One region of the Cupriavidus sp. PET2-C1 genome, then DNA from elsewhere that is predicted to be linked to it. Evidence: predicted binding sites of a transcription regulator. Region 1 holds the regulator's gene; the other holds the start of a gene.
The links. Region 1 encodes sigma-54, which starts transcription at its own class of promoters, with help from an activator protein. Its sites were predicted from a motif close to TGGCANGNAANCTGCTTT; they were not measured.
Positions count from the first base shown of each region.

Region 2: a site for sigma-54 is predicted at 3,734-3,751, ahead of fae (formaldehyde-activating enzyme). Genes of this name have one in related genera too.

Region 1 covers NZ_CM137259.1:487,533-502,001, forward strand. Annotated here, with positions in the region: gene mutY (A/G-specific adenine glycosylase) at 87-1,256, shown strand; gene ACX12D_RS02245 (LON peptidase substrate-binding domain-containing protein) at 1,378-2,055, opposite strand; gene rapZ (RNase adapter RapZ) at 2,122-3,039, opposite strand; gene ACX12D_RS02255 (PsiF family protein) at 3,159-3,509, opposite strand; gene hprK (HPr(Ser) kinase/phosphatase) at 3,697-4,668, opposite strand; gene ptsN (PTS IIA-like nitrogen regulatory protein PtsN) at 4,704-5,159, opposite strand; gene hpf (ribosome hibernation-promoting factor, HPF/YfiA family) at 5,542-5,892, opposite strand; gene ACX12D_RS02275 (RNA polymerase factor sigma-54) at 5,942-7,417, opposite strand; gene lptB (LPS export ABC transporter ATP-binding protein) at 7,553-8,338, opposite strand; gene lptA (lipopolysaccharide transport periplasmic protein LptA) at 8,363-9,007, opposite strand; gene lptC (LPS export ABC transporter periplasmic protein LptC) at 9,062-9,688, opposite strand; gene ACX12D_RS02295 (KpsF/GutQ family sugar-phosphate isomerase) at 9,704-10,687, opposite strand; gene ACX12D_RS02300 (monovalent cation:proton antiporter-2 (CPA2) family protein) at 10,839-12,818, shown strand; gene ACX12D_RS02305 (ribbon-helix-helix domain-containing protein) at 12,854-13,237, opposite strand; gene ACX12D_RS02310 (DJ-1/PfpI family protein) at 13,306-13,884, opposite strand; gene ACX12D_RS02315 (adenine phosphoribosyltransferase) at 14,046-14,469, shown strand, end outside.
Region 2 covers NZ_JBTNRJ010000003.1:118,573-133,041, reverse strand. Annotated here, with positions in the region: gene tkt (transketolase) at 1-193, shown strand, start outside; gene gph (phosphoglycolate phosphatase) at 193-888, shown strand; gene fba (class II fructose-bisphosphate aldolase) at 1,208-2,245, shown strand; gene ACX12D_RS34275 (amino acid kinase family protein) at 2,490-3,080, shown strand; gene fae (formaldehyde-activating enzyme) at 3,151-3,663, opposite strand; gene ACX12D_RS34265 (ATP-grasp domain-containing protein) at 4,029-5,249, opposite strand; gene ACX12D_RS34260 (sigma-54-dependent Fis family transcriptional regulator) at 5,583-7,634, opposite strand; gene ACX12D_RS34255 (hypothetical protein) at 7,862-8,260, opposite strand; gene ACX12D_RS34250 (methanol/ethanol family PQQ-dependent dehydrogenase) at 8,687-10,495, shown strand; gene ACX12D_RS34245 (c-type cytochrome) at 10,594-11,001, shown strand; gene ACX12D_RS34240 (substrate-binding domain-containing protein) at 11,046-11,927, shown strand; gene ACX12D_RS34235 (hypothetical protein) at 11,845-12,624, shown strand; gene ACX12D_RS34230 (tripartite tricarboxylate transporter substrate binding protein) at 12,642-13,670, shown strand; gene ACX12D_RS34225 (ABC transporter ATP-binding protein) at 13,667-14,440, shown strand.

The DNA.
Region 1 (14,469 bases):
GCGAGTGCCGGTGGCGGCGAGGCGGTATCATGACGCGCCGCCGCCTTCGGCGCTGTTGCTGTGTTGCCTTACCCGTCACGTACCCGATGCCCGCCAAGCCCGCTGCTTCTCCTGCCGTTTCATCCGATCTTTCCCCCGCCGTGGTTCCTGCCAATTTCGCCGCGCGCGTGGTGGGCTGGCAGCGCGTGCACGGGCGCCATGACCTGCCGTGGCAGAACACCCGCGACCCTTACCGCATCTGGCTGTCCGAGATCATGCTGCAGCAGACCCAGGTCAGCGCGGTGATCGAGTATTTCCAGCGTTTCGTCGGCCGGCTGCCAACCGTGGCCGCATTGGCCGAGGCCAGCGCGGATGAGGTGATGGCGCTGTGGGCCGGGCTTGGCTACTACTCGCGCGCGCGCAACCTGCACCGCTGCGCCAAGGCCGTAATGAGCGAGCATGGTGGTGTGTTCCCGACCGACCCCGAGGTGCTGGTGACGCTGCCCGGCATCGGCCGCTCCACCGCGGCAGCCGTGGCGGCGTTCAGCGCCGGCGTGCGTTCGCCGATCCTGGATGGCAACGTCAAGCGCGTCTTTGCCAGGTTCTTTGGCATCCATGGCCATCCCGGCGTCAAGGCGGTGGAGAACCGCATGTGGCAGATTGCCGATGCGGTCCTGCCCGCCAAGGGGCCGGCGCAAGCCGAGGACATGGTGTCCTACACCCAGGGCGTGATGGACCTCGGCGCCACTGTCTGTTCGCGCGGCAAGCCAGCCTGCCTTGCCGCCGCCGCGTCGTGCCCGCTGGCCAGCGACTGCGTGGCGCGCCGCGACGGGCTGACCGGCGTGCTGCCCACGCCGAAGCCGCGTGCCGCCATTCCCGAGCGCAGCACCGTGATGCTGCTGGTCCGCCGCGGCCGCGAGGTCCTGCTCGCACTGCGCCCGGATAGCGGCATCTGGGGCGGGCTGTGGAGCTTGCCCGAAATGCCGGTCGACACCGTGCCCTTCGATGCGGAACTGGCCGAAGACGCTGCGCTGGAACGCGCCCGCGAATTCGGCAATCCCAGCACGGCCAATATGGTCGGCGAGCTCACCCACGTCTTCACCCACTTCCGCTTGCTGATCCGCGCCATTCGCGTCGACGTCACCGGCCTCACCGCGCGCGATGCCGCCGACGGCCCCGCGCTACGCTGGCTGTCACTGGACGATCTGGATGCGGTAGGCACGCCCGCGCCGGTGCGCAAGCTGCTGGAGGCGCAAGCCCAAGGCGGATTGTTCTAACGCTGCTTAGAGGCCATTTCAAAAAGATTCTGGCGTCGTTGCGCGGCCTTGCCGTACCAGTTGTACTGTCTGCGGCCGCGCGCCTAGCCAGAACCGCTTCGCTTCATTTTGAAACAGCCTCTTAGAGGATGTGGTGCTGGTGCATGTATTTATGCACGATCTCGATCCGCATGCCCGCGTCCGGCAGCGCCATCAGCATCTGCTTGGCCTTGAGCGGCACCGGCAAGAACTCGCACAGCCGATTGGCCACCCAGCTGGGGTCATCCCACAGGAACGGCTCGCTGAAAGGCAGCTCGCCCGGATGCTCGGCATGGAGCGAAGCAACGATACGCCGCAGCACGGCCAGGCATTCGCCCAGTAGCTCGAGCTTGCAGTCGATGATGTCGGGCGGCAGCAATTCCGCCTGGCCGACCAGCAAGCCGTCGGGGCTCACGCTGTGGCCCAGCAGCCGGAAGCGCTGGCGGCCGCGCGCGCTGATCAGTAGCACGCCCAGTTGCTCCATATTGCAGTCGATGATGTCGGCCAGGCAGCCGATCGTCTCGGGCATGGTGGGCTCGTCCTGGCGGGCGACCTCATTGCCGCTGGCGATCAGGCAGACACCGAAGGGCGAGCGATCGCGCATGCAGGCGCGCACCATGTCCACGTAGCGCGCTTCGAACACGCGCAGTGGCAGCAGCCCATCGGGAAAGAGTACGGTATGCAGCGGAAACAGCGGCAGGCCATCCAGCGTAGGCCCCGCCGAGGTGCTGTGCGAGGCGGCGAATGAAGTGGATGAGCCGGGTGTGGCGGGTGAGGACATGCTGAGCCAGCAAAGGTTTCGGGCGAGAATTGCCGAGCCTGACCGCGAAACCTGGCGGTGCGGTGTTTAGCCGCCCGGCGCGAGCTCGCGGTGTCTCACCAGCACATTACCATGGGCACGAAAATAGTTGGCAAGTCTTTCCGCGATGTACACGGAGCGATGCTGCCCGCCAGTGCAACCGATTGCGACGGTCAGGTAACTGCGATTGTCAGCGATGAAACTTGGTAGCCACTTTTCCACATAGGCGCGTATGTCCTCGGCCATGGCCAGCACCATCGGCTGGCTTTGCAGGAAGTCGATCACGGGCTCGTCGCGGCCGGTCAGCGGGCGCAGCGCCAGGTCGTAGTAGGGGTTGGGCAGCGAGCGCACGTCGAACACCAGGTCGGCGTCACTGGGCACGCCGTGCTTGAAGCCGAACGACTCGAACAGCAATGTGAGCTTGAGGTCATCGCCGCGCACGAATTCCTTGATCCACGCGCGCAATGTATTGGTGCGCACATTGCTGGTGTCGATGCGGTGCGCAGCCTCCGCCAGCGGGCTCAGGAGCTCGCGCTCCATCTCGATGGCCTCGATCAGCGAGGTGTCGTTGAGTGCGGCCTCGGCGGTACTGTCGGCGAGATTCTCGTTCTTGGGATTGGCCGAGAGGCTAGCCATGGCTGCGCGCATCGACAGCGGATGGCGCCGCCTTGTCTCGGAATAACGCTGCACCAGCGCATCGGTATTGGCGGTCAGGAAGACCACCCGCACCTGGTGTTCAGAGGCGAGGTCGCGCAGCGTGCCGGGCAGCTTGTCCAGCGATTCGCGGCTACGGATATCGGTGGCGACGCCCAGATGGGTGTAGCCCTGCGCCGCCAGGTACTGGGCCAGCTCCGGGATAAACTGCGCCGGCAGGTTGTCGACGCAGTAGTAGCCCGCGTCTTCCAGTACGTTCAAGGCAACGGATTTGCCGGAGCCGGAGATCCCGGTGATAAGTATGATGCGCATAGCACGACAAGCATAACATCAGGTGATGACGCCGTCATGACGGCGCCGTGCCAGTAAAAATGGCGAACCGAAAAGGTTCGCCATTTTTACACGTCCGCGCCGCAAATGATGCCGGTAGCTTACTTGGACAAGCAGTCGCTCATGAAGGCCTTGCGTTCATCGCCCTTCTTGCCGGTGGCCTGGGCGTTGCAGGACTTCATCTTTTCCTGCTGGCTGTTCTTGGCGGGTGCGGCTGCGGGCTTGTTGGACAGGCAGTTGCTCATGAAGGCCTTGCGCTCGTCGCCCTTCTTGCCGGTGGCCTGCGTGTTGCAAGCCTTCATCTTGTCCTGCTGGGTGTTAGCTGCAGCGGGTGCAGCGGGTGCAGCTGCGGCAGCGGGTGCCGCGGGGGCCGCTGCCGGTGCATTCTGGGCGAAGGCGCCGGTGGCAAAAAGCGGGGCTACCAGCACGCACATCGCGATCAATTTTTTCATGCTTGCTCTCCTGGCTGTGGAAAACTTCATGGCTGCTGGCCTGTCGGCTCGGCAACTCGGGCTGGGCCCAATGCCCATTACTGCACAAAACGGCCTATGCCCCAATCGCGTTGACCATTGAAGCGCGGCCGGATGTAAGCAATTGCAAACGGCCCCGTCGTGGTCGCATGACGTGGGCCTGCCAAGCCTAGAGTAGCCGGCCCTGGCCCCGCGATGCGACATCGGCCTGCATCGCGGCGCGCTGGCGGTCCATGAAGTCGCGCAGCGTGTCGATGCCGCGCAAGCGCAGGATGGTGTTGCGCACGGCGGCCTCGACCAGCACGGCGAGATTTCGACCGGCCGCCACCTGGATCTTGACCATGTGGATAGGCAGGCCGAGCACGTCGAGATACTGGGAGTCCAGCGGCAGGCGCTCGAATTCGCCATCGTTGCGGCGTACCAGCTGCACCACCAGCTTGAGCTTCATCTTGCGGCGTACCGCGGTCTCGCCAAAGATGGTCTTGATGTCGAGCAGGCCCAGGCCGCGCACTTCCAGCAGGTTCTGCAGCAGCGGCGGGCAGCGGCCCTCGATGAAGTCCGGCCCGAGGCGCACGAAATCGACGGCATCGTCCGCCACCAGCCCATGTCCGCGCGAGATCAGTTCCAGGCCGAGCTCGCTCTTGCCCAGGCCGGATTCGCCCATCACCAGCACGCCCATGCCGAGGATGTCGAGGAACACGCCGTGCATGGTTACGCGCGGCGCGGAAATGCGCGACAGATAGAGGCGCAGGTGATCGATCACCGCGGCCGAAGACACCGGCGTGGTGAACAGCGGGGTGGACGAGCGCGTGCAGCGCAGTTCCAGGTCGGGCGGCGGCTCCATGCCGTCGGCGATCACCAGGAACGGCGGCTCCAGCAGGATCAGCTCGCCCATCTGGCGCTTGCGCATCTCGTCATCGAGGCGCTGGTAATACGTGATTTCGGGCTTGCCCAGCACCTGGATCCGGTTCGGGTGGATCAGGTTCAAGTGGCCGACGAGATCGGCCGCGGACGTGGCTTCACGCGCAAACTCGACATCGAAGGCGCGGTCCGCACCCTCCAGTCCTGCTACCCAGGAGAGTTTGATATCGGCTGCGTTGTCGTCGAAGATCGACTGCGAGGTGACGCCAGTGAGTTCCATTCGGGTGCTTTCAGGGGCGGGCTTTCAGTGCCGGATCAAGGGTGCCATTGCGTCAGCAACTGGTGCACGTCGTCGGGGGTGGGCAGGGTAGCCAGTCCTTCGCGCATCTCGCGGTCGGACAGCAACTGGGCGATCTCGGAGAGAATTTCCAGATGCTGCTGGGTGGCCTGTTCGGGCACCAGCAGGAAGATCAGCAGCGCGACCGGCTTGCCGTCGGGCGACTCGAAGGGGATCGGCTCGGCCAGGCGCATGAAGGCGGCCAGCGGCTGCTTCAGTCCCTTGATGCGGCCGTGGGGGATTGCAACCCCCGCGCCTAGGCCGGTGGACCCCAGCGACTCGCGGGCGAACAGGTTGTCGGTCACGGTCGCGCGCGCTACGCCATGGTTGTTCTCGAAGAGGAGCCCGGCCTGTTCGAACACGCGCTTCTTGCTGGTGACGCTGACGTCGAGGTTGATGTTGCCGGGTGGCAGCAATTTAGCCAAACGATTCATGTGGAATGCGCAGGGTTTTCTAGTAAGCAGGCCCGGGGCCAGGAGGCGTCCCGCCGGGCGGAAAGTGGATAAAAACCAAGGCCCGAGGTTTCCACCGGTTGTCCCCCATGCCGGTGTCGGGCGTCTGGCCATTATAGAGCAGGCCCGCTTCCGCTTTGTGCATTGCAATAGCCGATGCGCTCAAGCGGTGCTGCATGCACCGGAATGGCTAGGCCAGTCAACTATGTATTGCACAGCATACACCGGTACATATGCGTTGCGGAATCCCCTGTGTGCCCCGATTGGGTAGGCCGCAATGAAAAAGCCGCGCTCTGGGCGCGGCTTGATTCCATTTTTCAAGGGACTGACACCGACGGCCCGGTATGTGGGCCGCCAGGCACGGTCATTGCTGCATCTGCGATGCGGCCATCTGATACTTGACCGCTTCACGGTCGTGGCTCTGCACGCGATCCTTGTGGCGAATCACCTGCCGGTCGAGCTTGTCGACCAGTGCGTCGATAGCGGCATACAGGTCTTCATGATGCGCTTCGACAAAGATGTCCTTGCCCTTGAGATGTAGATTGATTTCCGCGTACTGCCGCCGGTCCTTTTCTTTTGTATTGTCGACAGAGAGCAGCACACTTACGCCAATGACTTGATCGAAATGCCTGACGATACGCTCCAGTTTCGTTTCCACGTACTCACGCAGAGGGGGCGTGATGTCCAAGTGGTGTCCACTGATCTTGAAGTTCATAGCGTTTCTCCTTCTGAAAGAGCTGCATCAGGCAGGCGATGCAGCTCGGCTACAAAGTCTTACGGAGATTGACCGCGGGAATCTTGAGCGCTTCGCGGTATTTGGCAACGGTACGCCGTGCCACCACAAAGCCTTGCTCGCCGAGCAATTCGGCAATCCGGCTGTCGGACAAGGGGTTCCTAGCGTCTTCGGCTCCTATCAATTGCTTGATCAACGCACGGATTGCCGTTGATGAGGCCGCGCCGCCGGTTTCTGTGGATACGTGAGAGCCGAAAAAATACTTCAGCTCGAAAGTCCCCATCGGCGTTGCCATGTATTTATTGGTAGTCACCCGAGAGATGGTGGACTCGTGTAAACCCAGTGTATCGGCAATCTCCCGCAAAACCAAGGGGCGCATCGCAATTTCACCGTGGGTGAAGAAGTTCTTTTGACGTTCGACAATGGCTTGTGCGACGCGCAATATCGTGTCGAACCTTTGCTGGATATTCTTGATCAACCAGCGTGCTTCCTGCAGCTTTTGCTGCAATCCGGCCGCGCCCGCGTCGCCTTTTGCACCGCGCAAAATCTGCGCGTACATGTCGTTGATGCGTAGCCGCGGCATCACATCCGGGTTGAGATGGGCGATCCATCCGCCGCTCAACTTTCGAACAAAAACATCGGGCACCACGAAATCCGCTTCCGGCCGGCTGTAGGCATGGCCGGGATAGGGCGCGAGCGAGCGGATCAGTTCATGGGCGGCCTTGAGTTCCGGTTCGTCCACTTGCAGCGCCTTTTTAAGGCGCGTGTAATCGCGCACCGCCAGCAGCTCGAGGTGGTTGGTGACGATGCTCAGCGCCAGTTCGCGCTGCGGATGCTTGAGCCTGCGCAATTGCAGCGCCAGGCACTCGGCGGCGTTGCGTGCCCCGACGCCCGGCGGATCGAAGCTCTGCAGCAGCGTGAGCACAGCCTGGATCTCGTCGACCTCGAACTCGAGCTCCTCCGGCAGCTCGCTGCAGATTTCCTCGAGCGTGGTGCTCAGGTAGCCGTCATCGTCCAGGGATTCGACCAGGAAGATAGCCAGCCCCTTGTCGCGCAGGGAAATCTTGAGCGGCGCCAGCTGTTCCATGAGGTGTTCACGCAGCGTGGGCTCGGCGTCGCGCAGCTGCATCGGGGTCTTTTCGTCGTCTTCGCCTTGCGGGCGGCGGGCGAAGTCGTCCAGGCTCCAATCGCTGCCGTAGTCCTCGTTGCTGTCGGAGTAGCTGTCGTCGGCTTCGGGGGCGCCATCCGGGCGGTTCTCGCTGGTGCCCTGGCCATCGGCGGGCGCCGGCGCGGGCGCGCTCTGCAGGTTCACCGAGCCGTCCGAAGACACGCGCAACGGGCTGTCCAGCCAGTCGTTCTCACGCTCGAGCAAGGGGTTCTCGGTCAGCGCCTGTTCCACTTCCTGCTGCAGTTCAAGCGTGGACAGTTGCAGCAGCCGGATCGACTGCTGGAGTTGCGGCGTAAGCGCGAGATGCTGCGAGAGGCGGAGCTGTAGCGACGGTTTCATGCGACCTATTTTATGCTCAACTTCCGTACTGATGGAACGGAAATTGCTATCGCTGATGTCGCTATGATCGTTTGAAGGATAAAAGGCGACACCGAAGCCGCCCGGGGGCCGATGCGCGGCAGGCGCCGCGCGCCCTTACATGCGGAAGTTCTCGCCCAGGTAGACCTTGCGCACCGACTCGTTGGCGATGATGTCCTCAGGCTGCCCGGACGCCAGCACCGCGCCTTCGCTGATGATGTAGGCGTGGTCGCAGATGCCCAGCGTCTCGCGCACGTTGTGGTCGGTGATCAGCACGCCGATATTGCGTGCCTTGAGGAAGCTGACGATGCGCTGGATTTCGCCCACCGCGATCGGGTCGACACCGGCGAAGGGCTCGTCGAGCAGGATGAAGCGCGGCGCGGAGGCCAGCGCGCGGGCGATTTCCACGCGGCGGCGCTCGCCGCCGGACAGCGACAGCGCCGGGTTGTCGCGCAGGTGGGCAATCTGCAGGTCATCCAGCAGGGTGTCCAGCCGGCGCTCGATCTCGGCCTTGCCCAGGGGTTTGCCATCGTTGAGCTGCAGCTCCAGCACCGCGCGGATGTTCTCCTGCACATTGAGCTTGCGGAACACCGAGGCTTCCTGCGGCAGGTAGGACAGGCCCATGCGCGCTCGCTCATGGATGGCCAGGCCGCTGATGTGCTTGTCGTCGAGCACGATATCGCCCTCGTCCAGCGCCACCAGCCCCACGATCATGTAGAACGACGTGGTTTTGCCCGCGCCGTTGGGGCCCAGCAAGCCGACCACCTCGCCGCTCTTCACGTCGAGCGACACGTCCTTGACCACGGTGCGCGAGCCGTAGCGCTTCTTCAGGTGGCGCACGACCAGCGTGCTGCTGTCCTTCAGGGTGGCGGGCTGGGACGGTGCGGTTTGGGTAGCGGTCATGAAGGTGAAGTCAGAATCCGTGGGTCAGGGGTTGACGGGAGCCGTGGCCGGCTTGAGCGGCAGCGGGTTGGCTGCGGCACCGCTGGCGGGTTGCTCCTGGCGCGGCGACAGCACGGCGCGCACGCGGCCCGACGGGCTGCCCGCGGTCGCGTTCTCGGCGCCGCCGCTGGCCGTGTAGAACTCGTTGCGGCTGTCATAGGTGATCACCGCGCCGCGGATCTCGTCGACCAGCTTGGCGCCGGCCAGGCGAGCCATGCGGGCGCGCCCGATCAGCTTGGACAACTCCTGCTTGCCGTCATATTCGATGCGGTCGCCCCAGCCGTCGATGTACTCGTCGACGTTGTCGCGCTTCTGGCGGATATAGGCTTGCTTGCCGCCCTTTGAGGTCGCGACCGCGTACTGGTAGCCCTCGGGATCGGTGCGGACTTCGGCCGCGTCGGATTTGAGCACCATGGTGCCTTTGGTCAGCACCACGTTGCCGGTCAGTACGTAGACCTGCTTGACGTCATCGTAGCTGGCATTGTCGGCCTCCAGGACCAGCGGCTTTTCGCGGTCGGCCTTTTCGGCGCTGGCGGGCGCGGCCAGCGTGAGGCCAAGGACGGCGGCCAGCGTCAGCAAAGCGGCCGTGCTGCGGCGCAGACAGGACGAAGTCGTCGGGAATGGGTTCATGTTGGCGTGATGGCGGTTGACGCGGGCGGCTGGTGCCCGCGGGCGGCTTCAGGGCTACTTCGCGGGACTTGCCGGCGGCGGCCCCGTGATGATGGTGCCGCGTACGTTACCCAGCAATTGTACTTCGCGAGTGACATTGTTGAAGACCAGTCCGTTGGCGGTCATCACCGACGGGCCGCGGGTCAGCTTGACAGCCTTGTCGGTCTTGACGATGTCATCGTTCACCAGCACCTGGAAATACTCCGAGGCGGCCGTCATCTGTGGGTCCTTGGCAGGCTCGGGGCCCTGGGCACGCACGATGAAGGCATTGCCGAACAGGTCGATGACCGAGCCTTCCGCGTTCATCGTGCCGCGATCGGAGTGGCCGGTGACGGGCGGACGGTCGATTTCGTAGGAGCGCATGGCCGGGCGCGTCACTTCGTAGGTCTGGTCGTCCTCGAAGTGGATCATCTTGTCGCCGGTGAAGCGCAGCTTGGTGTTGCCGTCCTCGGCAAGCTCGGTCGCGGAAAAACGGATCATGTAGTAATCCGGTTCATGCTTCTTGCCTACCGTCCCGGTGTCCGCTTCTTTCGGGGAGTTGACCTGCACCAGCCAGAAGGTGCTGCCCGCCACCAGTGCCATCAGCAGCAGGGGCAGGGCTCGCATGGCAAGCCGGCTCAGGGAGGACAGGATTTCCCGCATGGGCATGGGCTGGCCTCAGATGACCTTGGCGCGGGTCAGGTCGTGGATGTGGAGCGCGCCGACCAGGCGCCGCTCCGCGTCGACCACCAGCATCTGGTTGATGCGGTTCGCCTCCATCACCTGCACGGCTTCCACGGCCAGCTGGTCCGGCCCGACGGTATGCGGTGTGCGGTGCATGACCTCGCTGATGGGTACGGTCTTCCAGTCACGCGGGGTTTCGAGCAGGCGGCGCAGGTCGCCATCGGTGAAGACGCCGATCAGGCGGTCGTCCGGGTCCACCACCGCGGTCATTGCCATGCCTTTGCGGGTGATTTCCATCAGGGCCTGTGCCAGCGGCGTGCTCTCGCGCACCTTGGGCACCGCGTTGCCGCTGCGCATGACGTCGCGCACGTGGGTCAGCAGCTTGCGCCCGAGCGCGCCGCCCGGATGCGAGCGGGCAAAGTCTTCCTCGCCGAAGCCGCGGGCATCCAGCACCGCCACCGCGAGCGCGTCGCCCATCGCCAATGCGGCGGTGGTGCTGGCGGTCGGGGCCAGGTTGAGCGGGCAGGCTTCTTTTTCCACCCCGGCATTGAGGTGCGCGTCGGCCAGCTTGGCCAGCGTGGAGGCGGGGTTGCCGGTCACGGAGATGAGCTTGGCGCCGATGCGCTTGACGATCGGGACGATCGAAAGCAACTCGGCGGTCTCTCCGGAATTGGAAAAGGCGATCAGCACGTCGTCGCGCGTGACCATGCCCAGGTCGCCGTGGCTGGCTTCGGCCGGATGCACGAAAAACGCGGGCGTGCCGGTCGAGGCCAGCGTGGCCGCGACCTTGCGGCCGATGTGGCCCGACTTGCCGATGCCGGACACGACCACGCGCCCGCTGCAATTGAGCGTCAGTTGCACGGCCTGCGCAAATCCGTCGTCCAGGCGGCCTGCGAGGGCAGCGACGGCGTCGGCTTCGATCTGGAGGGTTTCGCGAGCGAGCCTAAGTGCTCGATCCGCATTGAAATTAGCTATCATGGCGACGAAGTATACCAACGAATGCGATGGCGCTTGGGCTGTTCCTGGGATCGGGCGGCCGGAGCGGCCATCGCGCTTGCCGTAATCCGCCGGCAGGGCCGCCCGCACCGGGCCGGCCCGGTGCCCGGCGCGGCGTACCCTGACCCTGTCGATGCACTCTCCGCTGGACCTTACCCTTGTCCTGCTGGCCGCCGCCGTGTTTGGCGTGGTCGCGTTTCGCATGTTGCAGTTGCCGCCGATGCTGGGGTACCTGGTCGTGGGCATCCTGATCGGGCCGCACGCGCTCGGCCTGGCCAGCGATACCGCGCAAACCAAATACCTGGCCGAGTTCGGCGTGGTCTTTTTGATGTTCTCGATCGGCCTGGAGTTCAGCCTGGGCAAGCTCAAGGCGATGAAGCGGCAGGTCTTCGGCCTGGGCGGCTCGCAGGTGGTGCTGTCGCTCCTGGCCGTGATTCCGGCGAGCTGGGCGTTCAACTGGCTGTTTCCGCTGTCCTGGCAGGCCTCGGTGGCGTTGGGCGGCGCGCTGGCCATGTCATCCACCGCCATCGTGTCCAAGATGCTGTCGGAGCGGCTGGAGCTGGAGAGCGAGCACGGGCGCAACATCATCAGCATCCTGCTGTTCCAGGACCTGGCCGTGGTGCCGCTGCTGATCGTGATCCCGGCGCTCTCGCGCGATCCGGGCGACCTGATGATGGCGCTGGGCCTGGCCACGGTGAAGATCGTGGTGGCCCTGAGCCTGATCTTTTTCGTCGGCCAGCGTCTCATGAGCCGCTGGTTCCACATCGTGGCGGCGCGCCGCTCGCAAGAACTGTTCATGCTCAACCTGCTGCTGGTCACGCTGGGCATGGCCGCGCTGACCGAGCGGCTCGGCCTGTCGATGGCGCTGGGCGCCTTCATGGCCGGCATGCTGATCTCCGAGACGCCCTATCGCCATCAGGTGGAGGAGGACATCAAGCCCTTCCGCGACGTGCTGCTGGGGCTGTTCTTCGTCACCATCGGCATGCTGCTCAATATCCATGTGGTGCTCGATCACTTGTGGCTGGTGCTGGCGCTGCTGGTGGTGCCCATTGTCTTCAAGCTGGTGCTGATCTCCGGGCTGGCCCGCTTGTTCGGTTCGCGCCAGGGGGTGGCGATCCGTACCGGCCTGGGCCTGGCGCAGGCCGGCGAGTTCGGCTTTGTGCTGCTTAACCAGATCGACGGCCTGAACCTGGTCGACCCGGTGCTGATCCAGGTCATCCTGGCCTCGATGCTGTTGTCGATGCTGGCGGCGCCGTTCCTGATCCAGTACAGCGACGCCATCGTGCTGCGCTTTACCGCCAACGAATGGCTGATGCAGTCGCTCAACATGACGCGCATCGCGGTGCAGAGCCTGCAGACCGAGAAGCACGCCATCATCTGCGGGTTTGGCCGCAGCGGCCAGAACCTGGCGCATATGCTGGAGCGCGAGGGCATCACCTATGTGGCGCTGGACCTCGACCCGGACCGGGTGCGCGAAGCCGCTGGCGCGGGCGACACGGTAGTGTATGGCGATGCGGGCCGGCGCGAGGCGCTGATCGCGGCGGGCCTGCATCGCGCGGCAGCCTTGATCATCACTTACAACAACACGCCCTCGGCGCTGAAGGTGCTGCACCATGTGCAGGAACTGGAGCCGGCGCTGCCCGTGATCGTGCGTACCATGGACGACTCGGAACTCGACATCCTGCAAAAAGCGGGCGCCACCGAGGTGGTGCCGGAAAGCATCGAGGGCAGCCTGATGCTGGCCTCGCACGCGCTGGTGCTGCTGGGCGTGCCGATGCGGCGTGTGGTGCGCGGGGTGCAGGAGGCGCGCGATGCGCGCTACAGCCTGCTGCGCGGCTACTTCCACGGCCGCGACGACGAGGAAGACATGGTGGAGCGAGAGTCCGTGCGGCTGCACTCCATTTCGCTTGGCCCGGAGGCCACGTCGGTGGGGCGGCGCCTGGGCGCGCTCGGGCTGGACCGTATCGGGGTGGAAGTGACGGCGGTGCGCCGGCGTGGCATCCGGGCGTTCGATCCGGAGCCCGATACCGTGCTGGAGCCGGGTGATATCGTGGTCTTGCGCGGCCAGCCAGAGGCGCTGGAAGCGGCCGAGGCGCGCATGCTGGCCGGCTGAGCCTGCGCTACGCGCTCAGTGGCCGCAGTTCGGGTTCATGCCGCCACGCGGCTGCCGGCGTGTGCCTCTTCCGCCCACGATGGCGGCAGGCCCTCTAGCACGGTGCGCGCGTCGAGCGAACCGATCGGGATGCGCGGGTCGGCGGGAATGCGGCCTTCGCCTTGCAGCATCAGGTAACGGAGGCAGCATACGCGCAGGAAGGACGTGAAGTTTGCCGCCTCGCCCCGGTAGGCCACCAGTTCGTCGTGCAGCCGGGTGATGAGCTGGCTCACGCTCATGCTGTCGCGCCTTGCCAGCGTTTCGAGCACTTCCCAGAACAGGCTTTCCAGCCGGATGCTGGTGGCCACGCCATGCAGCCGGAGCGAGCGCGACTGGCCCTGGTACGACTGCGGGGTGGCCCGGATGAAGATTTCACACATAGAAGAACTCCCGTGCTTAACGGCCCGCGATAGCCCTAGGCAGGCTCGCGGGCCGCGTTCGGTAGCCTCTAATGTACGATCCTGGTACCCAGGACGGCAAGGAACTGCGCCAGCCATGCCGGGTGCGCGGGCCAGGCCGGAGCGCTCACCAGGTTGCCATCGGTGTAGGCCTGGTCGACCGGAATGTCGGCATATTTTCCGCCCGCCAGGCGCACTTCGGGCGCGCAGGCCGGATAGGCCGAGCAGGTCCGGCCTTCCAGCACGCCGGCCGCGGCTAGCAGCTGGGCGCCGTGGCACACCGCCGCGATCGGTTTGTTGGTGCTGGCAAAGTGCCGCACGATCTCCAGCACCCGCTCGTTCAGGCGCAGGTATTCGGGGGCGCGCCCGCCCGGGATGACCAGCCCATCGTAGGCCGCCGGATCCACATCGGCAAAGCTCGCGTTCAGCGCGAAGTTGTGGCCGCGCTTTTCGCTATAGGTCTGGTCGCCCTCGAAATCATGGATGGCGGTGGGGCAGCTGGCGCCGGCCGCCTTGTCGGGACACACCGCATGGACCGTATGGCCCACCATCTGGAGCGCCTGGAAAGGCACCATGGTTTCATAGTCTTCGGCGTAGTCGCCGACCAGCATCAAGATCTTTTTCGCCATCGCTGTCTCCTGTATGGTTACGGTTGTCCCGGGGGAGCCGCGCCGCAAAGCGTGCCGTCCGCCCAGGCGTCGCCCATTGTGTTGCCGTTCGCGGCAGCCCGGGTGGTAACCCATTACCGCATCCAGCCTGCCGATTTGGCGGGCTGCCCGAACGAGTCCCCATGCCCAACACCACCATCCAGTCGTCCGCCCTTGGCGACGTTACCCACTACCTGCGCGAACGCATCCGTACCGTGCCTAACTGGCCGCAGCCCGGCGTGATGTTCCGCGACATCACGCCGTTGCTGCAGGATCCCAAGTCCCTGCGCGTGCTGATCGATGTCTTTGTGCACCGCTACATGGACACCAAGCTCGACGTGGTGGCCGGCATCGACGCACGCGGCTTTATCCTGGGCGCCATCGTGGCGTACGAGCTGAACCTGGGCTTCGTGCCAATCCGCAAGAAGGGCAAGCTGCCGTTCGAGACCGTGGCCGAGGAATATGAGCTGGAGTACGGCAGCGCCACGGTGGAGATCCACGCCGATGCCTGCAAGCCGGGTGACCGCGTGCTGCTGGTGGACGACCTGATCGCCACCGGCGGCACCA
Region 2 (14,469 bases), on a different replicon from region 1:
GCCCGGTGTGCCACGCATCAGCGTGGAGGCCGGCGTCACCTGGTTCTGGCGCGCGGTAGTGGGCGAGCAGGGCGCCACGGTGGGAATCGATACCTTCGGTGCCTCGGCACCAGCCGAAGCGCTGTACCCGCACTTCGGCCTGACACCGGCGCGGGTCGCGGATACCGCGCGTTCTCTGCTGGGGAGGCCGTGATGCGCATCGCAGCGGACATGCCTTACACCGCGGTGCTGGTCGACCTCGACGGCACCCTGGTTGATACGGCGCACGACATTGTGGAGGCTGCCAACCGCATGCTGGACGAACTGGGCCGCGCGCCATTGCCCTTTGACACCATCAGCGGCTTTATTGGCAGGGGTGTGCCCAACCTGGTGCGGCGCGTGTTGGAGACCGCGGCAAGCGGCGATCGGGATGGCGCTGATTCCGCCGAGGCGGTGTTCCACCGCCACTATGTGGAAGTCAACGGGCACCTTGGCCGCGTTTTCCCCGGCGTGCAGGCCGGGCTGGAGGCCTTGCAGCAACAGGGCTACCGGCTCGCGTGCGTGACCAACAAGCCCAGAGCGCTGGCAGCGCCACTGCTGGCCGTGACCGGGCTGGCCAGGTACCTGGAGGTTCTGGTCGGCGGCGACTCGATCGCGCGAATGAAGCCGGACCCCGAGCCGCTGCACCATGCTTGCCGGCTGCTGCAGGCGGATGAGAGGCGCAGCGTGCTGGTCGGCGATTCGGCGGTTGACGTGGCCGCGGCGCGCGCGGCGGGCATGCCGGTTTTCCTGGTGCGGTACGGCTATGCCGGCCCCGGCGGCGTTGCCGCGCTGGGTGGCGATGCGGTGATCGATTCGCTGGAAGACCTGCCGGCGCTGCTTGCGCCTGCGTGCCGGATGCTGGCCTGAGTCGGGCAGGCAGAGCGAAGTAGACCAACGATAGATCAAGCCACGCAGAAGCCAGATAGCGACACGCCAACCCTATCCGCCAGGACCCCGCGGTGACGATCCCCGCGGACGTGGTGTGTGCCAAGGCGTTCAGCGCCAGCGTCAAGTACGGTATCGCGGAGCAGGTCGGCTATATCTCGACAGGTGGCGGCGCCTTCTCGAATTCCTGGAGGGCAAGACACTGCTGGCCTTCGAGGTGCTGGAGCAGCGGGCTGCCGCCTGACGGGCGCTCATGTCATCCCGAATTCACCGAATCAGCGTCAACCCACGGAGTTCCATCATGTCACTCGTATCCCTGCGCCAGTTGCTGGACCACGCGGGAGAGTTCGGCTACGGCGTGCCGGCTTTCAACGTCAATAACCTCGAACAGATCCACGCCATCATGGAAGCCGCCGAGGAGAGCGGCAGCCCGGTCATCCTGCAGGCCTCGGCCGGCGCGCGCAAATATGCCGGAGAGGCCTACCTGCGCCATATGGTGCTGGCCGCGGCGGAGACGCATCCGGATATTCCCATCGTGCTGCACCAGGATCACGGCGCCAGCCCGGCGGTGTGCCAGGCCTCGATCCGCTCCGGCTTTACCAGCGTGATGATGGACGGTTCGCTGCGCGAAGACATGAAGACGCCGTCGGACTACGCTTACAACGTCGACGTGACCCGCCGCGTCTGCGAGATGGCGCACGCGGTAGGAGTCTCGGTCGAGGGCGAACTGGGTTGCCTGGGCTCGCTCGAAACCGGGCAAGCCGGCGAGGAGGATGGCGTTGGTGCCGCTGGCATCCTGTCGCACGACATGATGCTGACAGACCCGGACCAGGCGCGCGACTTCGTCGCCCGCACCGGCGTGGATGCGCTGGCCATCGCCATTGGCACCAGCCACGGCGCCTACAAATTTTCGCGCAAGCCGACCGGCGACATCCTGGCGATGGACCGCATCCGCGAGATCCATCAGAAGATTCCCGACACCCACCTGGTCATGCATGGTTCCAGTTCGGTGCCGCAGGAGTGGCTGGAGATCATTCGCCAGTACGGTGGCGAGATCAAGGAGACCTATGGCGTGCCGGTCGAGGAAATCCTGCGCGGTATCAAGACCGGCGTGCGCAAGGTGAATATCGATACCGATATCCGCCTGGCAATGACCGGCGCCATCCGCAAGTCCCTCGCCGATGACCGCAGCGAGTTCGATCCGCGCAGGGCATTGCTGGCTGCCAAGAAGGGCGCCAAGAGCGTGGTGCGGTTGCGCTTCGAGGCGTTCGGCTGCGCCGGACAGGCATCGAAGATCAAACCGGTGCCGCTGGAAAAGCTGGTGCCGCGCTACCGCTAGGCGAGGCGAGCCGTCCCGCGTGCCCGGCAAAGCGCCAGACCATCCCCGCACAATGGAGCGCGGGCGCGGGTCTGGCGCTCTGTCGTGTTGCACGGATCGATGTTCCGCGCGGGACAGCTTGTGCGCCATGCCTGTCGCAGACTGTCACCATGGCGGAAGTGCCGGCACCCCGCCTTGGGCCGCGCCGCGCTGGCACGGAACGTGAATGTGCCAAGGCGGATTCATCAGCCTTGGAGTGGCGGCTATGTGGGTAGTAAAACTCGGCGGCAGCCTTGGCCGCGACCCGTTGTTGCGCGAGTGGCTGCAGGAGCTGAGTGAGCTCGGCGGCGGCCGCATCGTGGTGGTGCCCGGAGGCGGCGGCTTCGCGGGGCAGGTGCGCGAGTACCGGGCGCAGTGGGCGTTCGACCATGTGGTGGCGCACAATATGGCGGTGCTGGCCATGGCCCAGTACGGGCTGATGATGCAGGGCATGTGCCCGGGCATGTCGCTGGCGGTGCACGAGAAAGACATCCAGGGCGTGCTGCGCAACGCCGGCGTGGCCGTGTGGGCACCGTTTTCGCTGTTGCGCGAGCAGGCCGACGAGATGACGCACCCAGGCGTCGGTTCGGACAGCATGGCCGCGTGGCTGTCGAACCGCCTCAACGCCGAGATGCTGCTGCTGGTCAAATCCGCGCCGGCCGATGCCGGCCAGCCGGTGGAGCAATATGCCGCGCAAGGGCTGGTGGACCGGCGCTTCGCGCATTTCACGCGTGGCGCGCCATATCCTATCGAATTTCTGCACAAGAGCGAGCTGGCGCGCATGCGCGAACTGCTGCTGCATCCGGCTGCCGGCTGACTGCTACTGGCTACGGTGTGCGATGCGTGATGCGCAAGCCAGCCGCGGTCGGCCTGCGCATGTCCTCCGATTAGCTATGCGCCGCGAAAGGATGCGCCGAACTCTGCTTCTTGGCTACCACTTCGGCGGCGCTCGGCCAGCCCCCCACGGCGCGCTGGATCGCTTCGCGCGTGGCCTGGTAGTTGTAGTCCTGGATCTTGGTGTCGTCCTCCGCCTGCCAGTGGATGAACACGCCCACGCTGATAAACAGGTCGTCGGCTTCGGCGGCGGGAATGGTGCCGTCTTCCACGCTATCCGCCACCGCCATGGCAACGCCGCGCTGGGCCGGGCCGAACATCTGCACGGCCTGCTTGGCGCCTTTGATGGTGACCTTGTTGAACAGCACGGTATTGGGCTTGGCCTGCAGGTTCGGCGCCACCACGGCGAGCAACGAGGTGAAGCCGTCCTTGTTGTTGGTCAGCGCGTTGCAGAAGGCGGTCTCGGCAGCCGAGCCGCGCGGCCCAAGGATCAGGTCGATATGCGCGACCTCGTTGCCGTCGCCGACCAGCGATTCGCCAACACGAACACGATCGATTTTTGCCATTTGCGAGTCTCCCGGATAAAGGATGTTCAGGAAAAGAAAAGAAGGCGCAATGTGTCCCCCCGGGCTTTACCTAACACGTTCCATGCCAAGCCTGGGCACGGCGTGAAAGGCGGGTCGGCAGGACAGGGCCCGAGGGCGATAGGGGCTGCGATCATTGCGCCGGCGGCGGCGAGAGCGGCGCAGATGGATGACCGTCGCTCAGGCGTCTGTGCCAGACGCGTGCCTGAAGGGTGACACTCTGTGCGAACGGCGAGAGGCGCGCAAGCGGGTGGAGACTGAGCATGCTTGCGCACCTGGCAGGCGCGCGGGCTTGCGTGCGGCAGCACTCGGTGATCCGATCGGGTTGGGAGGCCGGCGAGGGCTGGCTAAGCGTGCTGGTGCAGGCTGTGAGGGCCGCCGTTGAGCGCTGCGGGGACGCCGCTGGTGCGATGGCGTTCATCGTGGCGCGCCTTCAGCAAGGACTGGATCTGCGCGCTGCGCCGGCGCAGTTCGATTTCGGTCGCGGCCTCCGTCAGGCCGGCGGCGGAGACCGAGCAGAAGGGGTGGCCGGCAGCCACATAGCTGCCGGGAACGGGAATGTCGTGGCACCAGCCAGTGCGCATCAGCGCGACAGTGAGCGCGGCGTTGATCTGCGCGGGGTCTTGCGCAAAGACATGCTGGAAGCCGCGCACGACGGTCTGCCGCGCCGCCGGTGGCTCGGGCGTTTCGCCGCGGCAGGCCTGCAGGTGCGCGTGCATCAGGCCAAGCGGATAGGCGTCGGTATAGAGCGCCATGCTGGCCGGCGGCCGCGGGTTGACTTCAAGCACCATGATGTCCGGCGCCTCGAACAGGAAGTCGATGCTGTTCAGGCCGACCAGGCTGGTTTCGCGCGCGATGCATTGGATGATCTCGACGAGGCGCGCGGTGGTGCTTGCCGGCAGCATCGCTGGGCCTGCAGCGCCGTGGAACAGATAGGGGCAGTCGTGGTGCGAGCCGATGCGCTGCAGGCTGATGCCGACCAGCTGGACGCCGCGGCGATGAGCAACAAATAGCGCGGACATCGGCAGCCCGGGGCGTTGCCGCTGGAAGTACCGAGTGGCGTCGGCAGCGTCGGCAGCGACGGCATCTGCGCTGGCCAGCTGGCGGATATGCGAGCCGCCGGTGCCGCCGACAGCTTTGCACAGCCAGCCTGCCGGCTCGCGCGGCATCGCGATGGTGGTTTCCGGATGCGGAATGCCGAGCGCGGCCAGCAGCCGGAAGAAGGCGCCGGGCTGCTTGACGCCGCGCACGGTGGCGGCGCTGTTGCCGAGCAGCGGCACCAGCGCGTGGCCGGCGTCGAGCAGATCGGGGCGTTGTTCGAAGCCGCTACCGGCAACCCAGCCAAACGGATGCACGGTGTCGCGCAAGCGGCGCAGCGCGGCGAGCACGTGCTCGCCGTCGAGCGCCATCGACCCGGTGGCGCCGATCGGCTCCCAGCGCTGCGCGACATGCCGCGTGTCGGCATCGCCGAACAGGTCCAGCGCGGCCACGCGCAAGCCGGCTTGCGCTGCGGACTCGGCCATCATCCGCGATGACAGGGCGGCGACGATGAGGGTCTGGGAGGGCATGGTGGGTCAGGGTGGTTCGGCGGGCATTTCGCGCGCGGGCTCCGGCATATCGGCTGCGATGCCGGCGTCGATGCCAGCGTTGATGTGGCGCTCGCATTCGCTACAAAAAGCAATCGGCATACCAAGCGAGCCACGCGCGTGGGATCGGGGGAGAATCGGGCCTGTTGCAAGCGTCAGGGCCTTGCACTGTCACGGCCACTGTTCCGCTGTTCGCACAGGCTGTCCCGCGTCCGGCGGCGCCATTGGACAAGGGCGTGATCAGCAAGATAGGTAAGGGGGGAAGGGGCACGAGGGGCTGCCAGCCCCCTCGGTGTGACACGCAGGGCGGCGCCGCTACGACTGCTCGGACGTCTCGGCCTGCGCCAGGTTGATATGCAGCCGATGTATCTTGCGGTACAGCGTGTTCCGGCTGATGGAGAGCGAGCGGGCTACGGTGCTGACATTCCAGCGGTGCTTGTGGAGCAGGCCAAGGATGGTGTCGCGTTCGTTCAGCTGGATGGCATTGAACTGCGCCAGCGCCTTGGCTTCATCGTCTGGCATATTGGGCTGCGCCGCCATGGCCGGCTCGCGGGGCGCGCCGGCTTCTCCTGCGCCTTGCACGATTTCCGCCGGCAGGTGCTGGCAAGCGATGGTGTCGCCGTCGCACAGTGCCAGGGCGGTGCGCAGCACATGGCGCAACTGCCGGAGATTGCCGGGCCAGGGGTAGCGCAGCAGCGCCTGCACGGCGTCCGGCGCCAGCGTCGGTGCCTGGTCCGGCTCCGCCTCCTCGGCGAGTATGTGCTGCATCAGCGTGAGCCGGTCGGTGCGCTCGCGCAGCGGCGGCAAGCGCAACTCGATGCCGTTGAGCCGGTAGAACAAGTCTTCGCGGAACTGGCCGCTCTGCACCAGTTCGGCCAGGTTGCGGTGGCTGGCGCTGACCAGCTGGAAGTCGACCTTGACCACCGCCTCCGAGCCGAGCGGCGAGACCTGGCGTTCTTCCAGGACGCGCAGCAGGCGGGACTGCAACGTCATGGGCATGTCGCCGATCTCGTCCAGGAACAGCGTGCCGCCGTTGGCCTGGATGATCTTGCCGCGCCGGCCTTCGCGCTGGGCACCGGTAAACGCGCCGGCGCGGTAGCCGAACAATTCGCTTTCGATCAGGTTCTCCGGCAGCGAGGCACAGTTGATGGCGACAAAGGCGCGCTCGCGCGCCGGGCTCATCTGGTGCAGGGCATTGGCGAAGACCTCCTTGCCGCTGCCGGTCTCGCCGTGCAGCAGGATGGGGATGCGCCGGGTGATCACGCGCTGCGCCAGCCGGACCTGCGCTTCCATCTGCGGGTCGCCAAAGGCCAGTCTGGTGGACGGTGCCACCGTGGCCGGGGCGCGCGGGGCAGCTGTCAGGGGTTCCGCGCTGGCCGCTCGCGGCGCGGCTTGGGTGCTGGCCGCTCTCGCGCCGCCAATGGTGCCGCCGCTGGTGCCGAGGTTCGGCTGCTGGGCCACCATGAAGAAGCGGTTCGATGCGCTCGCGCGATAGACCGGCACCGGATGGAAGGAGTTGCGCGCGCACCGCGCCAGGATTTCGTCGAGCGAGGTCTTGAACAATTCGTCGATCTGTTTGCCGAGCAGGGCAGACAGCGAGCGAAAATCCAGCTGGAACAGCGCGCTGCGATTGGCTGCCAGCACCCTGCCGCTGTCGTCGATCGCGAGCTTGCCTTCGTGCAGCGTGTTGACGAGTTCGGGGCGGCTGTGGAAATGGATCTGGTGCGCGTGCTTGAACCGCTCGTCCATCAAGCGGTTTTCAATCATCTGGCGGGACATGCCGACCAGCACCAGCGAATGCTGCTGCAGCAGCGGCGAGCGGCTGGTGACGTCGAGCACGGCGGTCAGTTCGCCGCGATCGTTGAAGATCGGCGAGGCCGAGCACGTCAGCGAGGTGTACTGCGCGAAATAGTGTTCATTCTGACGCACCGCAACAGGCTCGGCTTCGATCAGGCAGGTGCCCATGCCGTTAGTGCCGGCCTCGCGCTCGCTCCAGACCGCGCCGGTGCGGAAACCCAGGGGTTCCACGTCCTGCGAGAAACCGACTGACGACACCATATGCACGATGACGCCATCCATATCGGTCAGCACCACGGCCAGCTCGGGATCGGCGAGCTGCTGGTAGAGCGTGGTCATCTCCAGCTTGGCGCAGGCGATCAGGTCGCTCATGCGGTCGCGCCGCTCGTTGAACTCCGGCTGGGTCAGGATCGGAGGCATGCGCTGCTGCGCAGGGTCCAGCTGGAAGTCCCGCAGGCAGCGCGCCCAGGAGCGTGTCACCACCGAGCTGTTCTGCGTGCCGCATAACTGTCCGTTGACGACATTGAGAATCTGCGCGACGTGGTGACTGGCGGACTGAAGTGTTGTCACCGAGCTTCTCCTTTTAGCCTGCGGGCTCTTTTGTGCGGTGCAATCTGGCGTGGCGCGAACTGTTGCTATGCAATCGCCGCAGTGCAATCGCTGCGATGCAATAAAGAAACCGGCGCCTGTGGTTATGCGGATGGAAGCCGATCTTGTGTGAAGAGGTGACACTATAGGCCGGACTTCCGATCGCATCAACGGGGCGGAAACCCTCAGGTTTCCCGGCGGCGCCGAATTCAGCGCGCGGCCCGCGTCGCCAGCGAAACACCGCAGGCGCGCAGCGCATCGTCCTGGATGCCGCGATAGCGCTTGGCGGCGTGCTTGCCGTATTCCGGATCGCGGAATATCGCGCCGCCTTCGCCGCCGAGCGTGGCGTACCTGGCGAAGGTAGACGATTCGACATACTCGTCATATGGCAGTTGCGCCGCGATCCGGTCGATCGCGCACGAACACTTGTGCAGGTACACGTAGGCACCGCCGTTCCTTGCCATGCACTCGCCCACATATTCGACGCGGGCGGTAGTGGGGTAGTTGTTGGCAGGCAGGTCTTGAGCGGTTTGCGCGCCGGCGGGAACCATGGACAATGCCGCCAGCACGCAGGCAAGCTGCCGGAGGCCGAAGATGGAGGGCTGCATGCGGGGTCTCCTCGTAGTGTGCGCTTTCTTTGGAACGTCTTGTGCAATCTTGTCCCAATAACGATGCAAGTCGCGCGCCATCCCGCCACGGTGCCGCGCGAACCCGCTACGCCGTCTTTCTGGTCCAGTTCTGACACATATTGTCCCGGCCTCGCGCCCCTGCCTGGAACGAATGGGAGCGCTTCGTGCCGGCCGGGCGACGCAGCGTGAATGCCCGCCGGGCACGAAGCGCTCAAGACCAACCGCACACTCGCCTTGCAAGCGGCGACTGCGCGGCTCGGGCATGGATCGTGCAGAAGCCTGCGCGGCACCTTTCCGACGGCTGCCAGGTTCGCAACCCGCGCAATCAGTTTTAGTTGAGGAGCCGGAGGCGGCGCGCAGGAAGCGGGATCCAGACTTTGTCACGTAAAGAAAGACGGAGGAGACATGAAATTCCGGACCATGATGGTGGGGATGGCGATGCTTGCCACAGCCACCGCGTCATTTACCGCACGCGCGGATGCCGAGCTGGACAAGCTGGTGGCCAATCCGGCCAATTGGGCAGCACAGGCTGGCGACTATGCCAACCATCGCTACAGCGAGCTCAAGCAGGTCAACGCCGGCAACGTGAAAAACCTGCAGGTTGCGTGGACGGTGTCCACCGGCGTGCTGCGAGGCCACGAAGGCTCGCCGCTGGTGATCGGCGATACGATGTTCATCCACTCGCCGTTTCCGAACAAGGTGATCGCGATCAACCTGAAGGACCAGTCCTTCAAGTGGAAGTACGAGCCCAAGCAGGAAAACAACGTGGTGCCGGTGATGTGCTGCGACACCGTCAACCGCGGCCTGGCCTACGGCGATGGCAAGATCCTGCTGCAGCAGGCCGACACCACCCTGGTGGCGCTCGATGCGAAGACCGGCAAGGTCATGTGGACCGTCAAGAACGGCGATCCCAAGGTCGGTGAGACCAATACCAACGCCCCGCACGTCTTCAAGGACAAAGTCATCACCGGCATCTCCGGCGGCGAATTCGGCGTGCGCGGCCGCCTGCTCGCCTATGACCTGAAGACGGGCAAGAAGATCTGGACCGCTTTTAGCACAGGCCCCGACAACGAGCTGCTGTTCGATCCGGCAACCACCATGACCTGGACCGACGGCAAGATGGCGCCGGTCGGCAAGGACTCCTCGGTCAAGACCTGGAAGGGCGACCAGTGGAAGCTGGGCGGCGGCACCACCTGGGGCTGGTATGCCTACGATCCCAAGCTGAACCTGGTCTACTACGGCAGCGGCAACCCGGGCACGTGGAATCCGGCGCAGCGTCCGGGCGACAACAAGTGGTCGATGACGCTGTTCGCGCGGGACCTGGATACCGGCAAGGCCAAGTGGGTCTACCAGATGACGCCGCACGACGAGTGGGACTACGACGGCGTCAACGAGAACGTGCTGGCCGACCTGGACATCAAGGGCAAGAAGGTACCCACGCTGGTGCACCTGGACCGCAACGGTTTCGGCTACACGCTCAACCGCGAGACCGGCGAATTGCTGGTGGCGGAGAAATACGACCCGACCATCAACTGGGCATCCAAGATCGACATGAAGAGCGGGCGCCCCATCGTCAACGCCAAGTACTCGCCCGCCACCACGGGCCCGGATGTCGACGTCAAGGGCATCTGCCCGTCGGCGCTCGGCACCAAGGACCAGCAGCCGATGAGCTACGATCGCAAGTCGGGCATTTTCCTGGTGCCGACCAACCACGTCTGCATGGACTATGAACCCTTCCAGGTCGAGTACACCGCGGGCCAGCCCTATGTAGGGGCGACCCTGTCGATGTACGCGACGCCGAAGAGCCATGGCGGCATGGGCAATTTCATTGCCTGGGATGCCGCCGCCGGCAAGATCCTGTGGTCCAAGCCGGAGCGCTTCTCGGTCTGGTCGGGCGCGCTGGCGACGGCGGGCGATATTGCCTTCTACGGCACGCTTGAGGGCTATGTGAAGGCCGTCAATATCAAGGACGGGAAGGAGCTGTGGAAGTTCAAGACCCCCTCCGGCATCATCGGCAACGTCTTCACGTATCAGTTCGAGGGCAAGCAATATGTCGGCGTCTATTCGGGCATCGGCGGATGGGCCGGTATTGGCATGGCGGCAGGGCTGGAGAAGGCGAACGAAGGTCTGGGCGCGGTAGGCGGCTACAAGGATCTGGCGAAGTACACCGATCTCGGCGGCACGCTGTTTGTCTTCGCGCTGCCTACCACCTGATGCCGGTCTTCCTCACCCCCACGATACGCAGTCTGCAATAAGCGAAGCGGCGGCCCGGCGCGGCCGCCTGCCAAGCGCCCCTACAAGGAGTTGAAGAGATGTTCCGTTCCTCAATGGTGATTTTTGCCCTGCTGGCCTGTACCGTGTGCGACGCGCAAAGCAAGAGCGACGCGGCGCAATCCGCGGCGCCCTATAAGGTAAGTGAAGGCAACAAGGTGGACACCAATACCCTGCAGGGCTGGAAGACCTGGCGCGCCATGGCGTGCGAGCGTTGCCACGGCGCGCAGCAAGAGGGCATGGTCGGTCCCTCGCTGGTGGAGTCGCTGAAGAAGTTGTCGATGGACGATTTCCACACGCTGATGATGGAAGGCCGGATCGACAAGGGCATGCCGAATTTCGGGGGCTCCGAGATGATGCAGAAGAACTGGCAGAACCTGTATGCCTATCTCAAGGGCCGCTCCGATGGCAAGATCAAGCCTGGCCATGTCTATCCGGCTGACAAATGATGACCGGGCCGGCGCGCCGGATAACGGCAAACAGGAGTCGACGGATGCGCAATCGGGGACTGACGCTGATGGCAACGGTGCTGGCTGGAGCGTTGGCGGCGCCACCAGGCGCGGCGCAGGCACCGCCGGCGGACAGGCTGTTGCGGGTCTGTGCCGACCCGAACAGCCTGCCGTCGTCGAACCAGCGCGGCGAAGGCTACGAGAACAAGATCGCACAGGCCATGGCCCACGATCTCGGCCGGGAGGTGGCCTACACCTTCTTCCCGCAGCGCATGGGCTTCGTGCGCAATACGCTGCGGGCGAAGGATCCCGATACCGGCAACTGGAAATGTGACTTGATCGTTGGCGTGCCCAAGGACTATGAGCTGACGGCCACCACGCGGCCGTATATGCATTCGACCTATGCGCTGGTGTTCCGCCAGCGCGATGCGCTGCGCGAGGTAGCCACGCCGGAGGACCTGTTGAAGCTGTCGCCTGAAACGCTGGGCAAGCTGCGCTTCGGCATCTTCTCGCGCGCGCCGTCGGTGGACTGGCTGCTGCGCAACAAGCTGTTCGAGCAGGCCGTGGTCTACCAGCAGCAGAGTGGTGATCCCGACGAGGTGCCGGGTGGCGTGGTCGAGCGCGATCTGCTGGCCGACAAGATCGACATCGCTATCCTGTGGGGACCCATCGCCGGCTACCTGGCCCGCCAGCATGCCGGCGCCGGCGAATGGGTGATGGTGCCGTTCCGGCCCGACCCGCAACTCAAGTTCGATTACGAGATCGCCATGGGCGTGCGCTTTGGCGAGAAGGCGTGGAAAGATGAAGTGGATCGCTGGATTGCCGGCAACCAGGAAAAGATCAATGCGATTCTCGCCAGCTACCGGATTCCCCTGGTGGACGACAAAGGCAATCCGGTCGCGGGCCCGTCCCCCAACCGGCGTTAGGCAGCGTGTCGTCGCTGCGCTGCTGTGCGCCATCACGGGTGCCGTGGCGGCGCCTGCCGGCGCCGCCGACGATCCCATCAAGCCGGCGGAGCGGTTGCTGTTCATGGCCGACCACCTGAAGACGGTACGGGTGCCGGCCGATCTCGTCTACCGCTTCGACAAGGGCGGCAGCCTGGCGCCGGCAGGCAGCGAGGAGGTGCACGTCAGGTTGTCGCGCGGCGGCAAGGGCGTGAGCGCGGTCGTCAGCGATGCGGCCGGCACCATGCCGTTCGCGGTCGAAGCGCCGCTGCGGGGCAATCCGGTCATCCTCTATTTCCTGGAGAAGGACATCGCCGAAATGCGCCAGTTGACCGGCGGCCAGCCGCGCTATTTCCAGAAGCGGATCCGGCTCGCGCTGGCGCAGGGCCCGGCCATCACCCCGGTGACGGCCGAGCTGGATGGCAAGCCGGTGCCGGCGCGGCAGATCGTGATCCAGCCCTACCTGGACGATCCCAACCACGCCCGCTTCGAAAACCTGGTCGGCAAGCGCTACACCTTCGTGCTGTCCGACCGCGTGCCCGGCCAGGTCCTGCTGCTCAAGAGCGAGGTGCCGGGAGTGACGCCGGACCAGGCGCAGAACCAGGCGCAGAACCAGGCGCAGGACTTCGCGCGTCCGGCGCAAACCGAGACTTTGCGCTTTCGCGGCGCCAAGCCATGATGAATCGGGTGAATCGAATGCATGGGAAGCACGCAAGCGAGCGTCGCAGGTTCCTGCGCGCCGGACTGGGTGCGCTTGCCGCGCCGCTGCTTGCCGGCATGGCGGGCCGGGTCCCGGCCAGCACGGGCAGCATGGCCGACAGGTATCCGTCACGGCCGATCACGCTGATCGTCCCCTGGCCGGCAGGCGGCGCGACCGACATCACGATGCGGATCCTCGCCGAACTGGCCAGCCCGGCGCTTGGCCAGCCGATCGTGGTCGAGAACAAGCCCGGCGTGGGCGGCACCTTGGTGGGCCCCGCGCTGGCTGCGGCAAAGCCGAACGGCTACGTTATCGGCCAGTTGCCGTTGACGCTTTACCGCCTGCCGCACCAGCAGAAGACCAGTTGGCAGCCATTGCGCGATATCCAGCCGGTGCTGATGATCTCGGGCGTCACCTTCGGCATCCTGGTCCCGGCCGACAGCCCACTGCGCAGCCTGGGCGACCTGCTTGAGTGGGGCCGCGCACATCCGGGCGAACTGACGGTGGGTTCCACGGGGATAGGTACCACGGCGCACCTCGGCATGGAAGACGTCCTCTCGCGTAACGGCATCTCCTATGTGCATGTGCCGTATCGCGGCACCGCCGACCAGATGCTGGCGGTGGCCAACCATTCGCTGATGGCCGGCGTCAATTCCACCGGCTTCGCGCCCTTCGTGGCGTCTGGGCAACTGCGCTTGCTGGCGGTGTTCAGCGAGGCGCGTTCGGCGCACTGGCCCGACGTCCCGACCGTGAAGGAGCTCGGCTATCCGGATGCCGTTTACAACTCGCCGTATGGCATCGGCGTGCCGCATGGGACCGACCCGCGCATCGTCACACGCCTGCACGATGCGTTTCATCACGCGATGTTCCAGCCCCGTCATATCGTCGAGCTTGCCAAATACGACCAGGAGCTTACCTACCTGAACACGGCGCGGTACCAGGCCTACCTGGAGCATGCCTGGGTCAAGGAGCGTGAATTTGCCGAACGCCTTGGCCTCGGGATCAAGCAGGAGACCTCGTCATGACGCGTGCCCCGGAAGCGGCATTATTTGCCGACGCGCTGGCCTGCGAAGGCGTGCGCAAGCGGTTTGGCGCTCGGGCAGCCCTCGACGGCGTGTCGCTGCGGGTGCGGCGCGGCGAGTTTGTCGCCTTGCTGGGTCCCAACGGCGCGGGCAAGACCACGCTGTTCCAGATCCTCGCGGGGCTTTTCGTCCAGGACGCGGGCCAAGTGGAAGTGATGGGCGCCGATATGCGTGAGGCGCCGGTCCATGCACTGGCCCACATCGGCATCGTGTTCCAGCAACCGGCCATCGATCTCGATCTGTCGGTCGAGGCCAACCTGCGGTTCCATGCCGATCTGCACGGCCTGCCGCGCCGGGAATCGGCCGCCCGGATGGCGCCGCTGCTCGACCACCTGGGCCTGGCGGCGCGGCGCGGTACCCTGGTGCGTGAGCTGTCGGGGGGCAACCGGCGCAAGGTGGAGTTGGTGCGCGCGCTGCTCCACCAGCCCGGCCTGCTGCTGATGGACGAAGCCACGGTGGGCCTCGACCCGGCCTCGCGCATGCAGATCGTCACCGAGGCGCGGCGTCTGGCGACGCAAAGCCGGGTGGGCGTGCTATGGGCGACGCATCTGGTGCAGGAAGTCGAGGCGAGCGACCGCGTCGTGGTGCTGCATCGTGGACTAGTGCGCTTCGACGGCACACCGGCGGATCTGCTGCGCGCGGCAGGCGGCGGCAGCCTGGAATCGGCATTCCTGTCCCTCACCGGGACACCTGAACAGGAGGCGCGGAAATGACGAACCGCCATGCGGTGCCAGCCCGCTTG